2 regions of the Streptomyces sp. NPDC050564 genome follow, and region 1 is predicted to be linked to the other one. Evidence: riboswitches for the same ligand, from Rfam matches in the RefSeq annotation. Region 1 holds a riboswitch; the other holds the start of a gene.
The links. Region 1 has a riboswitch for glycine ahead of gcvP (aminomethyl-transferring glycine dehydrogenase). Riboswitches for the same ligand answer to the same signal wherever they lie in the genome.

Region 2: linked by a shared signal. The riboswitch ahead of gcvT (glycine cleavage system aminomethyltransferase GcvT) and the one ahead of gcvP (aminomethyl-transferring glycine dehydrogenase) in region 1 are both predicted to bind glycine.

Annotation. Positions count from the first base shown of each region.
Region 1 covers NZ_JBITGS010000009.1:300,799-305,611, reverse strand. Annotated here, with positions in the region: gene ACIBK0_RS17310 (DNA polymerase IV) at 1-1,169, shown strand, start outside; gene ACIBK0_RS17305 (PRC-barrel domain-containing protein) at 1,091-1,462, opposite strand; glycine riboswitch at 1,577-1,672, shown strand; gene gcvP (aminomethyl-transferring glycine dehydrogenase) at 1,850-4,735, shown strand.
Region 2 covers NZ_JBITGS010000011.1:239,312-244,124, forward strand. Annotated here, with positions in the region: gene ACIBK0_RS19775 (enhanced serine sensitivity protein SseB) at 1-620, opposite strand, end outside; gene ACIBK0_RS19780 (AAA family ATPase) at 750-1,424, opposite strand; glycine riboswitch at 1,593-1,695, shown strand; gene gcvT (glycine cleavage system aminomethyltransferase GcvT) at 1,843-2,961, shown strand; gene gcvH (glycine cleavage system protein GcvH) at 3,081-3,458, shown strand; gene glyA (serine hydroxymethyltransferase) at 3,472-4,734, shown strand.

The DNA of each region.
Region 1 (4,813 bases):
GCCTGGACGAGGCCTTCGTGGACCTCGAAGCGGGGGGAACGGCCTGGGACGAAGGCTCGGCGCGGCTGGCAGGGGTCAAGCTGCGCGCGGACATCCGGGCCGTCACGGGGCTCACGGGATCTGTGGGGCTCGCCGCTTCCAAGATGCTCGCGAAGATCGCCTCGGAACAGGCCAAGCCCGACGGTCTGGTCGTGATAGAGCCGGGGACCGAGCGGGCGCTGCTGGGGCCGATGTCGGTGCGTACGCTGCCGGGCGTGGGGCCCGCGACCGGGGACCATCTGCGGCGTGCCGGGATCACCACCGTCGACGAGATCGCCGAGGCGGGCGAGGACGAGCTCGTACGGCTCCTGGGGAAGGCGCATGGGCACGCGCTGTACGCGATGGCGTTGGCCCACGACGAGCGGCCCGTGGTGGCCGAGCGGGAGACCAAGTCGGTGTCGGTCGAGGACACGTACGACGTGGACATCCATGACCGGGTGCGGGTCGGCCTGGAGGTGCAGCGGCTCGCCGACCGGTGTGTGCGGCGGCTCCGTGGGGCGGGGCTGTCGGGGCGGACCATCGTCCTGAAGGTGCGCAGGTACGACTTCTCGACGCTGACCCGGTCCGAGACGCTGCGGGGGCCCACGGACGATTCGACGGTCGTGCGGGAGGCCGCCGCGCGGCTTTTGGAGGCGGTGGACACGACCGGTGGCGTACGACTGCTGGGTGTGGGCGTGACCGGGCTCGCCGACTACACGCAGGAGGACCTGTTCGCGCAGGCGCATGCGCAGGCGCAGGCCGCCGTGGGGGAGCCGGCGGTCCAGGAGCATTCCGCGGAGGAGACGCCGCAGGAGTCCTCCGAGGAGCATGTGCCACCCGCCGAGCGGAGGTGGCCTGCGGGGCACGACGTGCGGCATGCCGAGTTCGGGCACGGATGGGTGCAGGGCAGCGGCCTCGGGCGGGTCACCGTGCGGTTCGAGACGCCGTACTCCGAGCCCGGGCGCGTACGGACGTTCCGGACCGACGATCCGGAGCTGGAGCCGGCGGAACCGCTGCCTCTGGTGGAACGAAGACCGGGGGATCCGGAGCCCCGGGTTGCGGACCCCGGACCTCAGGCGTCCTCCGTGCCCGCGAGTCGGCCGAAGTCGCGGTCCGGCGGGGGCGGAGCGGGCGCCACGTCGAGACCGTAGTGGTGGTAGAGCTGGAGTTCCTGCTCGGGAGAGAGGTGGCGTCCGACGCCGAAGTCGGGGGCGTCCTTGATCAGGGCTCGGTCGAAGGGGATGCGAAGGGCGCCCTCGACGAGTTCACTGGGCTCCAGGGGCACGAAGGCGTCCCTGCTGAACAGGCCTGTGCGTATGGCCGCCCACTCCGGGATCCCGGTCGCGTCGTCGAGGTAGACCTCGTCGATCGTGCCGATCTTGGTGCCATTGCGGTCGAACGCCTTGCGGCCGATCAGGTTGCGCGGATCGATGTCGGTCTGCACGGTCCCTCCTCTTGGTCGCAACTCATCCGTAAGCACTACAAAAGAGCACATTCAGGAAGGCGGCCACTCGAAGGTTCGGCTCTTGTCCTCGCTGGTAGGCTGGCAGGCGGCTGCTGACCCCGTGCGGGAGAGTCCTCCATGCTTCATCGGAGGCGCCGAAGGAGCAAATCCTCCCCGGAATCTCTCAGGCTCACGTACCGCACGGACGAGGTCACTCTGGAAAGCAGGGCGGGCGTCGATGGCCTCCGCTCTCACCGACGGTGAAAACCGGGTCGTCAGCGGACGGTCCGGTGAAACTCTCAGGTTGAGATGACAGAGGGGGAGGCCGTCGGGGTGCCCGTGCCGGGGTGCCCCTCGAAGGTCGCGTCAGACCAGGAGGCCTCCGCAATGACCGCCCATCGCATCCCGCTCTCCGAGCTCGAACAGGGAATCCCCTTCGAGCAGCGCCACATCGGGCCCGACTCCGAGGCACGGGCCAAGATGCTCGCGCACGTCGGGTACGGCTCGCTCGACGAGCTGACGGCCGCCGCGGTCCCGGACGTCATCAAGAACGCCGACGCCCTCGACCTGCCGGGCGCGCGCACCGAGGCCGAGGTGCTGGCCGAGCTGCGCTCCCTCGCGGACCGCAACCAGGTGCTCGACTCGATGGTCGGCCTCGGCTACTACGGCACGTTCACGCCGCCGGTGATCCTGCGCAACGTCATGGAGAACCCGGCCTGGTACACCGCGTACACGCCGTACCAGCCGGAGATCTCGCAGGGCCGTCTCGAGGCGCTGCTGAACTTCCAGACCGTGGTCGCCGAGCTGACCGGGCTGCCGACCTCCGGCGCCTCGCTGCTCGACGAGGGCACCGCCGCCGCCGAGGCGATGGCACTGTCCCGGCGCATGGGCAAGAACAAGAAGGGTCTGTTCCTGGTCGACGCGGACGCCCTGCCGCAGACCATCGCCGTCATCGAGACCCGCGCCGAGCCGACCGGCGTCGAGGTCGTCGTGGCGGACCTCAGCGAGGGCATCCCCGCCGAGATCGCCGAGCGCGAGATCAACGGCGTAATGATCCAGTACCCGGGCGCCTCCGGTGCCGTACGCGACCTCAAGCCGATCATCGAGCAGGCGCACGAGCTGGGCGCGGTCGTCACCGTCGCCGCCGACCTGCTCGCCCTGACCCTGCTCACCTCGCCCGGCGAGTTCGGCGCCGACATCGCGGTCGGTACGACACAGCGCTTCGGTGTGCCGATGGGCTTCGGCGGGCCGCACGCCGGATACATGGCGGTGCGCGAGACCTTCGCGCGCAGCCTTCCGGGGCGACTGGTCGGCGTGTCCGTCGACGCGGACGGGCACAAGGCGTACCGCCTGGCCCTGCAGACGCGTGAGCAGCACATCCGCCGCGAGAAGGCGACCAGCAACATCTGTACGGCTCAGGTGCTGCTCGCGGTGATGGCCGGTATGTACGCCGTCTACCACGGTCCTGAGGGCCTGACGACCATCGCGAAGCGTACGCACCGGTACGCCACGATCCTCGCCGCGGGTCTGACGGCGGGCGGGGTCGAGGTCGTGCACGGCGCGTACTTCGACACGCTGACCGTGCGGGTGCCGGGCAAGGCCGCCGACGCCGTCGCCGCCGCGCGCGAGGGCGGTGTCAACCTCCACCTCGTGGACGCCGACCACGTGTCGATCGCCTGCGACGAGACCACCACGCGCAAGCAACTGGCCGCCGTATGGACCGCGTTCGGCGTCGAGGGCGACATCGAGGCGCTGGACGTGACGGCGCAGGACACGCTGCCGGCCGAGCTGCTGCGCACCGACGGCTACCTCGCCCACCCGGTCTTCCACCAGCACCGCTCCGAGACCGCGATGCTGCGCTACCTGCGCAAGCTCTCCGACCGCGACTACGCGCTCGACCGCGGCATGATCCCGCTGGGCTCCTGCACGATGAAGCTCAACGCGACCACGGAGATGGAGCCGGTCACCTGGCCCGAGTTCGGCCAGATGCACCCCTTCGCGCCCGCCGAGCAGGCGCAGGGCTACCTCACGCTCATCCGTGAGCTGGAGGAGCGGCTCGCCGAGGTCACGGGCTACGACAAGGTCTCGCTCCAGCCCAACGCCGGCTCGCAGGGCGAGCTGGCCGGTCTGCTGGCCGTGCGTGGCTACCACCGCGCCAACGGCGACGCGCAGCGCACCGTCTGTCTCATCCCGTCCTCCGCGCACGGCACGAACGCCGCGAGCGCCGTGATGGCCGGCATGAAGGTCGTGGTCGTCAAGACCTCGGACGACGGCGAGATCGACGTCGAGGACCTGCGCGCCAAGATCGAGCAGTACCGCGACGAGCTGGCGGTGCTGATGATCACCTACCCCTCGACGCACGGTGTGTTCGAGGAGCATGTCGCCGACATCTGCGCGCAGGTGCACGAGGCCGGCGGTCAGGTCTACGTCGACGGCGCCAACCTCAACGCGCTGGTGGGCCTCGCCAAGCCGGGCCACTTCGGCGGTGACGTCTCGCACCTCAACCTGCACAAGACGTTCTGCATCCCGCACGGCGGCGGCGGTCCGGGCGTCGGCCCGGTCGGAGTGCGCGCGCACCTGGCGCCCTATCTGCCGAACCACCCGCTGCAGCCCGCGGCGGGTCCCGACACCGGTGTCGGCCCGATCTCGGCCGCTCCCTGGGGCTCCGCGGGCATCCTGCCGATCTCGTGGGCGTACGTCCGGCTCATGGGCGGCGAGGGCCTCAAGCGGGCCACGCAGGTGGCGGTGCTGTCCGCCAACTACATCGCCAAGCGCCTGGAGCCGCACTACCCGGTGCTCTACACCGGTCCGGGCGGGCTCGTCGCGCACGAGTGCATCATCGACCTGCGCCCGCTGACCAAAGCGACCGGCGTCACTGTCGACGACATCGCCAAGCGCCTGATCGACTACGGGTTCCACGCGCCGACGATGTCGTTCCCGGTGGCCGGCACGCTGATGATCGAGCCGACCGAGTCCGAGGACCTGGGCGAGCTCGACCGGTTCTGCGACGCGATGATCGCGATCCGCGCGGAGATCGAAAAGGTCGGCTCGGGCGAGTGGGCGGCGGAGGACAACCCGCTGCGGGGTGCGCCGCACACGGCCGCCGCGCTCGGCGGGGACTGGGAGCACGCTTACACGCGTGAGGAGGCCGTCTTCCCGGCCGGCGTCTCGGCCGCGGACAAGTACTGGCCGCCGGTGCGCCGCATCGACCAGGCATACGGCGACCGGAACCTTGTCTGCTCCTGCCCGCCGCTGGACGCCTACGAGGACTGATCAGCGCTCGGAACTTGGACGCCTACGGGGAGTAATCACCCTCGGACATGCGTCGGGGCCGGTTCGGAGAATTACGTC
Region 2 (4,813 bases), on a different contig from region 1:
CCCTCCCATTGGGAGAGTTCCACGCCGATGAACATGACCGGGTCGGCGGTCTCGATGGCGGCCAGGCAGCGGCGGGCGGTCAGCACGACGCCGGTCTCGGCGAACTCGGCGGAGGCGGCCGACAGGAAGTCCACCGGGTCCTCCTGCCAGTCGGGCTCGAACAGCCGCACCCGGCCGCCGCTCGCGGGCCCGTCCAGCGGGGTCCGTCCGGCCCGGCACAGCTCGGCGACGGCGAGCGGCGGCAGCGGTACGCCGACCACGCCGTCCGGGTTGACCGCGATGCCGACCTGCGGGGGCAGCCCGCGGGCGAACTCGACGGCTGGCGCGATCGTGTACGACATGAGGCCGCCGGTGACCTGGCGGAACTGCTCCTCGGAGCTGAAGACGGGGACGTACGCCTGGCCCTCGATCTCCAGGGTGGGCAGGTCGAGCGGGCCGGACTGCGGACCGCCGCCGTTCGGCAGGGGCACCCACACGAAGCTGCGGCCGAGGACCTCGACGATGCGGGCACCCGCCGAGGGCACGCCGAGGGAGGCCGACAGCACCTCCTCCAGTTCGCTGCCTGGCCATCCGCCGTGCGGATGGGGGTGCGCCTGTGCCGGGAAGTCGGGGAAGTCCATCTGTCTACCGCCTGCTGTGAACCGCTGTTCGGGTGCTCCGGTGTTCCGGCTGGCTAGGTTAGTGGGCTCGTACGACCCTCTCGTACGCCTGTTTCGTACGAGAGGGTCGCCGTCGGCTCGTACGGTCCTTCAACCGCCGAAGTCAATCCGGCGCAGCACGTCCGCCGCCTCCCGGTCGATGAGGACCGCCGAGCCGCAGCCCTCCGGCAGGTCGCCCTTCTCCACGGAGCGCAGCAGTCGGGTGACCGCGCCGCGGTGGCGTGCGAACGCGTATCGCGACACGCCGCGGCCGCGCTCGCGCTGGCCCTCGAGGGCGGTTCCCGGTGTGACGTCGAGCAGCAGCAGGTGCAGCGCACCGCCCCGGCGCCGGGCCTCGCGGGCGAGCCAGCGGCGCACCCAGGCCTGCGTACCGCAGTCGTGCACGACGACTCCGGCACCGGAGCGCAGGGCGCGGCGCAGTCCGGCGTAGTGCGCGACGCGGACCAGGGGGCGGTAGACCGCGTACGGCAGCCAACGGATTATCCGCTCGTCCCAGCGGTCGCGGGTGTCCTGGGAGTCGATGCGCGCGCCCGTGACGGCCCGGCGCATCAGCGTCGACTTGCCGCTGCCGGGCAGCCCGGTGACCACGACGAGGTCGGACGCACCGAAGTGCAGCCCGTGCGGGCTGTGTCCCGCGCGGTCCCTGAGGTCGCGGACGACGGCCGTCGGCAGCGGGCCGCACGCCACCCGGGCCGGGGCGGCGGGCTGCTTGGGCAGCGCGATGCCCGAGGTCGTGGCGTACGCCGTGGTCCTGTTCACCGTGATCGTCCTCCCCTTGGGTCTGGAGTCCCATCCCCGTCGAGTGTAAAGAGAAGGTAATGCGCGGTGCTTCTTGTTTGCGTACTCGGACTGCCACAGGCCGGTTACAGATGCGGAGTGCCGGGATCGGACGGCGCGTGCAATGATGTGCGCGCCAACTGCATACCGGCCGCTTGAATCCGCGCGGGAGAGTTCCCGGTCACGTACGACGTGCCGGGGCGCCGAAGGAGCAAGTCCCTCCCTTGAATCTCTCAGGCCCCGTTACCGCGCGGGCGAGGCACATCTGAAAAGCGGGCCGCTGACCAGTGGCTCCACCCAAGGTGCAAGTCAGGACCACCGTTTCGCGGGGTCGTGATGAACCTCTCAGGTTCCGATGACAGATGGGGAGGAACGACCTCGCCGTCATGCCTTGGGAGCCCCACCGATGAGCAGCAACGCACCCCGTCACACCGCGCTCGATGCCCTGCATCGTTCGCTCGGCGCGACGATGACCGACTTCGCAGGCTGGGACATGCCCCTGCGCTACGGCTCCGAGCGCGACGAGCACCTCGCCGTCCGTACGAAGGCCGGTCTCTTCGACCTCTCGCACATGGGCGAGATCACCGTCTCCGGCCCGCAGGCGGCCGAGCTCCTGAACCACGCCCTCGTCGGCAACATCGCCTCCGTCGGCGTGGGCCGCGCCCGCTACACCATGATCTGCCAGGCGGACGGTGGCATCCTCGACGACCTGATCGTGTACCGGCTGGCCGACACCGCTTACATGGTCGTCGCCAACGCCTCCAACGCGCAGGTCGTGCTGGACGCCTTGGTGGAGCGTGCCGCGGGTTTCGACGCGTCGGTGCGCGACGACCGTGACGCGTACGCGCTGATCGCCGTGCAGGGCCCCGAGTCCCCCGGCATCCTGAAGTCGCTCACCGACGCCGACCTGGACGGCCTCAAGTACTACGCGGGTCTGCCCGGCACGGTCGCGGGCGTCCCGGCGCTGATCGCGCGTACCGGCTACACCGGCGAGGACGGGTTCGAGCTGTTCGTGAAGCCGGAGCACGCCGTCGAGCTGTGGCAGGCGCTGACCGAGGCCGGCGAGGGCGTCGGCCTGGTCCCCTGCGGTCTGTCCTGCCGCGACACGCTGCGCCTGGAAGCGGGCATGCCGCTGTACGGGCATGAGCTGAACACCTCGCTGACCCCCTTCGACGCCGGGCTCGGGCGGGTCGTGAAGTTCGAGAAGGACGGCGACTTCGTGGGGCGTACCGCCCTGCAGGCCGCCGCCGAGCGCGCCGCCGAGAACCCGCCGCGGGTGCTCGTCGGCCTGATCGCCGAGGGCCGTCGCGTCCCGCGCGCCGGGTACCAGGTCGTCGCCGAGGGCAAGGTGATCGGCGAGATCACCTCCGGCGCCCCCTCCCCCACGCTGGGCAAGCCCATCGCGATGGCGTACGTCGACGCCGCGCACGCCGCTCCGGGCACGGCCGGAGTCGGTGTGGACATCCGGGGCAGCCACGAGCCGTACGAGGTCGTGGCGCTGCCGTTCTACAAGCGTCAGAAGTAGAGACTGAGCGCGGTCCAGAAGTAGCCAAAAGCGACACCGCGCGCTTCTTCCCTGCTCATCGGCAGGTCCAGCAGTCCCCCATTCACCAGCACTCCCCCGCGTACAGGAGAATTCAGGCCATGAGCAACCCCCAGCAGCTGCGCTACAGCAAGGAGCACGAGTGGCTGTCGGTCGCCGAGGACGGCGTCTCGACGGTCGGCATCACCGAGTTCGCGGCCAACGCGCTCGGCGATGTCGTCTACGCCCAGCTTCCGGAGGTCGGTTCCACGGTGACCGCGGGTGAGTCCTGCGGCGAGCTGGAGTCGACGAAGTCGGTCAGCGACCTGTACTCCCCGGTCAACGGCGAGATCACCGAGATCAACGAAGACGTGGTCAACGACCCGTCGCTGGTGAACTCCGCGCCCTTCGAGGGCGGCTGGCTGTTCAAGGTGCGCGTCGCGGAGGAGCCGGCCGACCTGCTCTCCGCCGACGAGTACACCGCCTTTTCCGCCGGCTGAGAGGTCGTAGAACATGTCGCTTCTGAACATGCCCCTGCACGAGCTGGACCCGGACGTCGCCGCCGCCGTCGACGCCGAGCTGCACCGCCAGCAGTCCACCCTGGAGATGATCGCCTCGGAGAACTTCGCTCCGGTAGCGGTCATGGAGGCCCAGGGCTCCGTCCTGACCAACAAGTACGCCGAGGGCTATCCCGGCCGCCGCTACTACGGCGGCTGCGAGCACGTCGACGTGGTCGAGCAGATCGCCATCGACCGCATCAAGGCGCTCTTCGGCGCCGAGCACGCCAATGTGCAGCCTCACTCGGGCGCCCAGGCCAACGCTGCCGCGATGTTCGCGCTGCTCAAGCCGGGCGACACCATCATGGGTCTGAACCTCGCGCACGGCGGGCACCTGACCCACGGTATGAAGATCAACTTCTCCGGCAAGCTCTACAACGTGGTCGCGTACCACGTGAACGACCAGACCGGTCAGGTCGACATGGCCGAGGTCGAGCGCCTCGCCAAGGAGTCCAAGCCGAAGCTGATCGTGGCGGGCTGGTCGGCGTACCCGCGCCAGCTGGACTTCGCCGAGTTCCGCCGGATCGCGGACGAGGTCGGCGCGTACCTCATGGTCGACATGGCGCACTTCGCCGGCCTGGTGGCGGCGGGCCTGCACCCGAACCCGGTGCCGCACGCCCACGTCGTCACGACCACCACCCACAAGACGCTGGGCGGCCCGCGCGGTGGCGTGATCCTTTCGACGGCCGAGCTGGCCAAGAAGATCAACTCCGCGGTCTTCCCGGGTCAGCAGGGTGGTCCGCTGGAGCACGTGATCGCCGCCAAGGCCGTCTCCTTCAAGGTCGCCGCCTCGGACGACTTCAAGGAGCGCCAGCAGCGCACCCTCGACGGCGCCCGGATCCTGGCCGAGCGCCTGGTCCAGGACGACGTCAAGGCCGTCGGTGTGGACGTCCTGTCCGGTGGCACGGACGTGCACCTGGTCCTGGTCGACCTGCGCAACTCCGAGCTGGACGGGCAGCAGGCCGAGGACCGCCTTCACGAGGTCGGCATCACGGTCAACCGCAACGCCATCCCGAACGACCCGCGCCCGCCGATGGTCACCTCCGGCCTGCGCATCGGCACGCCCGCCCTCGCCACCCGCGGCTTCCAGGCCGAGGACTTCACCGAGGTCGCGGACATCATCGCCGAAGCGCTGAAGCCGTCCTACGACGCACAGGCCCTCAAGACCCGGGTGTCCGCTCTGGCCGACAAGCACCCGCTGTACCCCGGCCTGAAGTAATTCGTACGGAACGTACGATTCTTCGAGGCGCCGCGCACACTGGAGATGTGCGCGGCGCCCACCCCCTGCACCGCTCTCC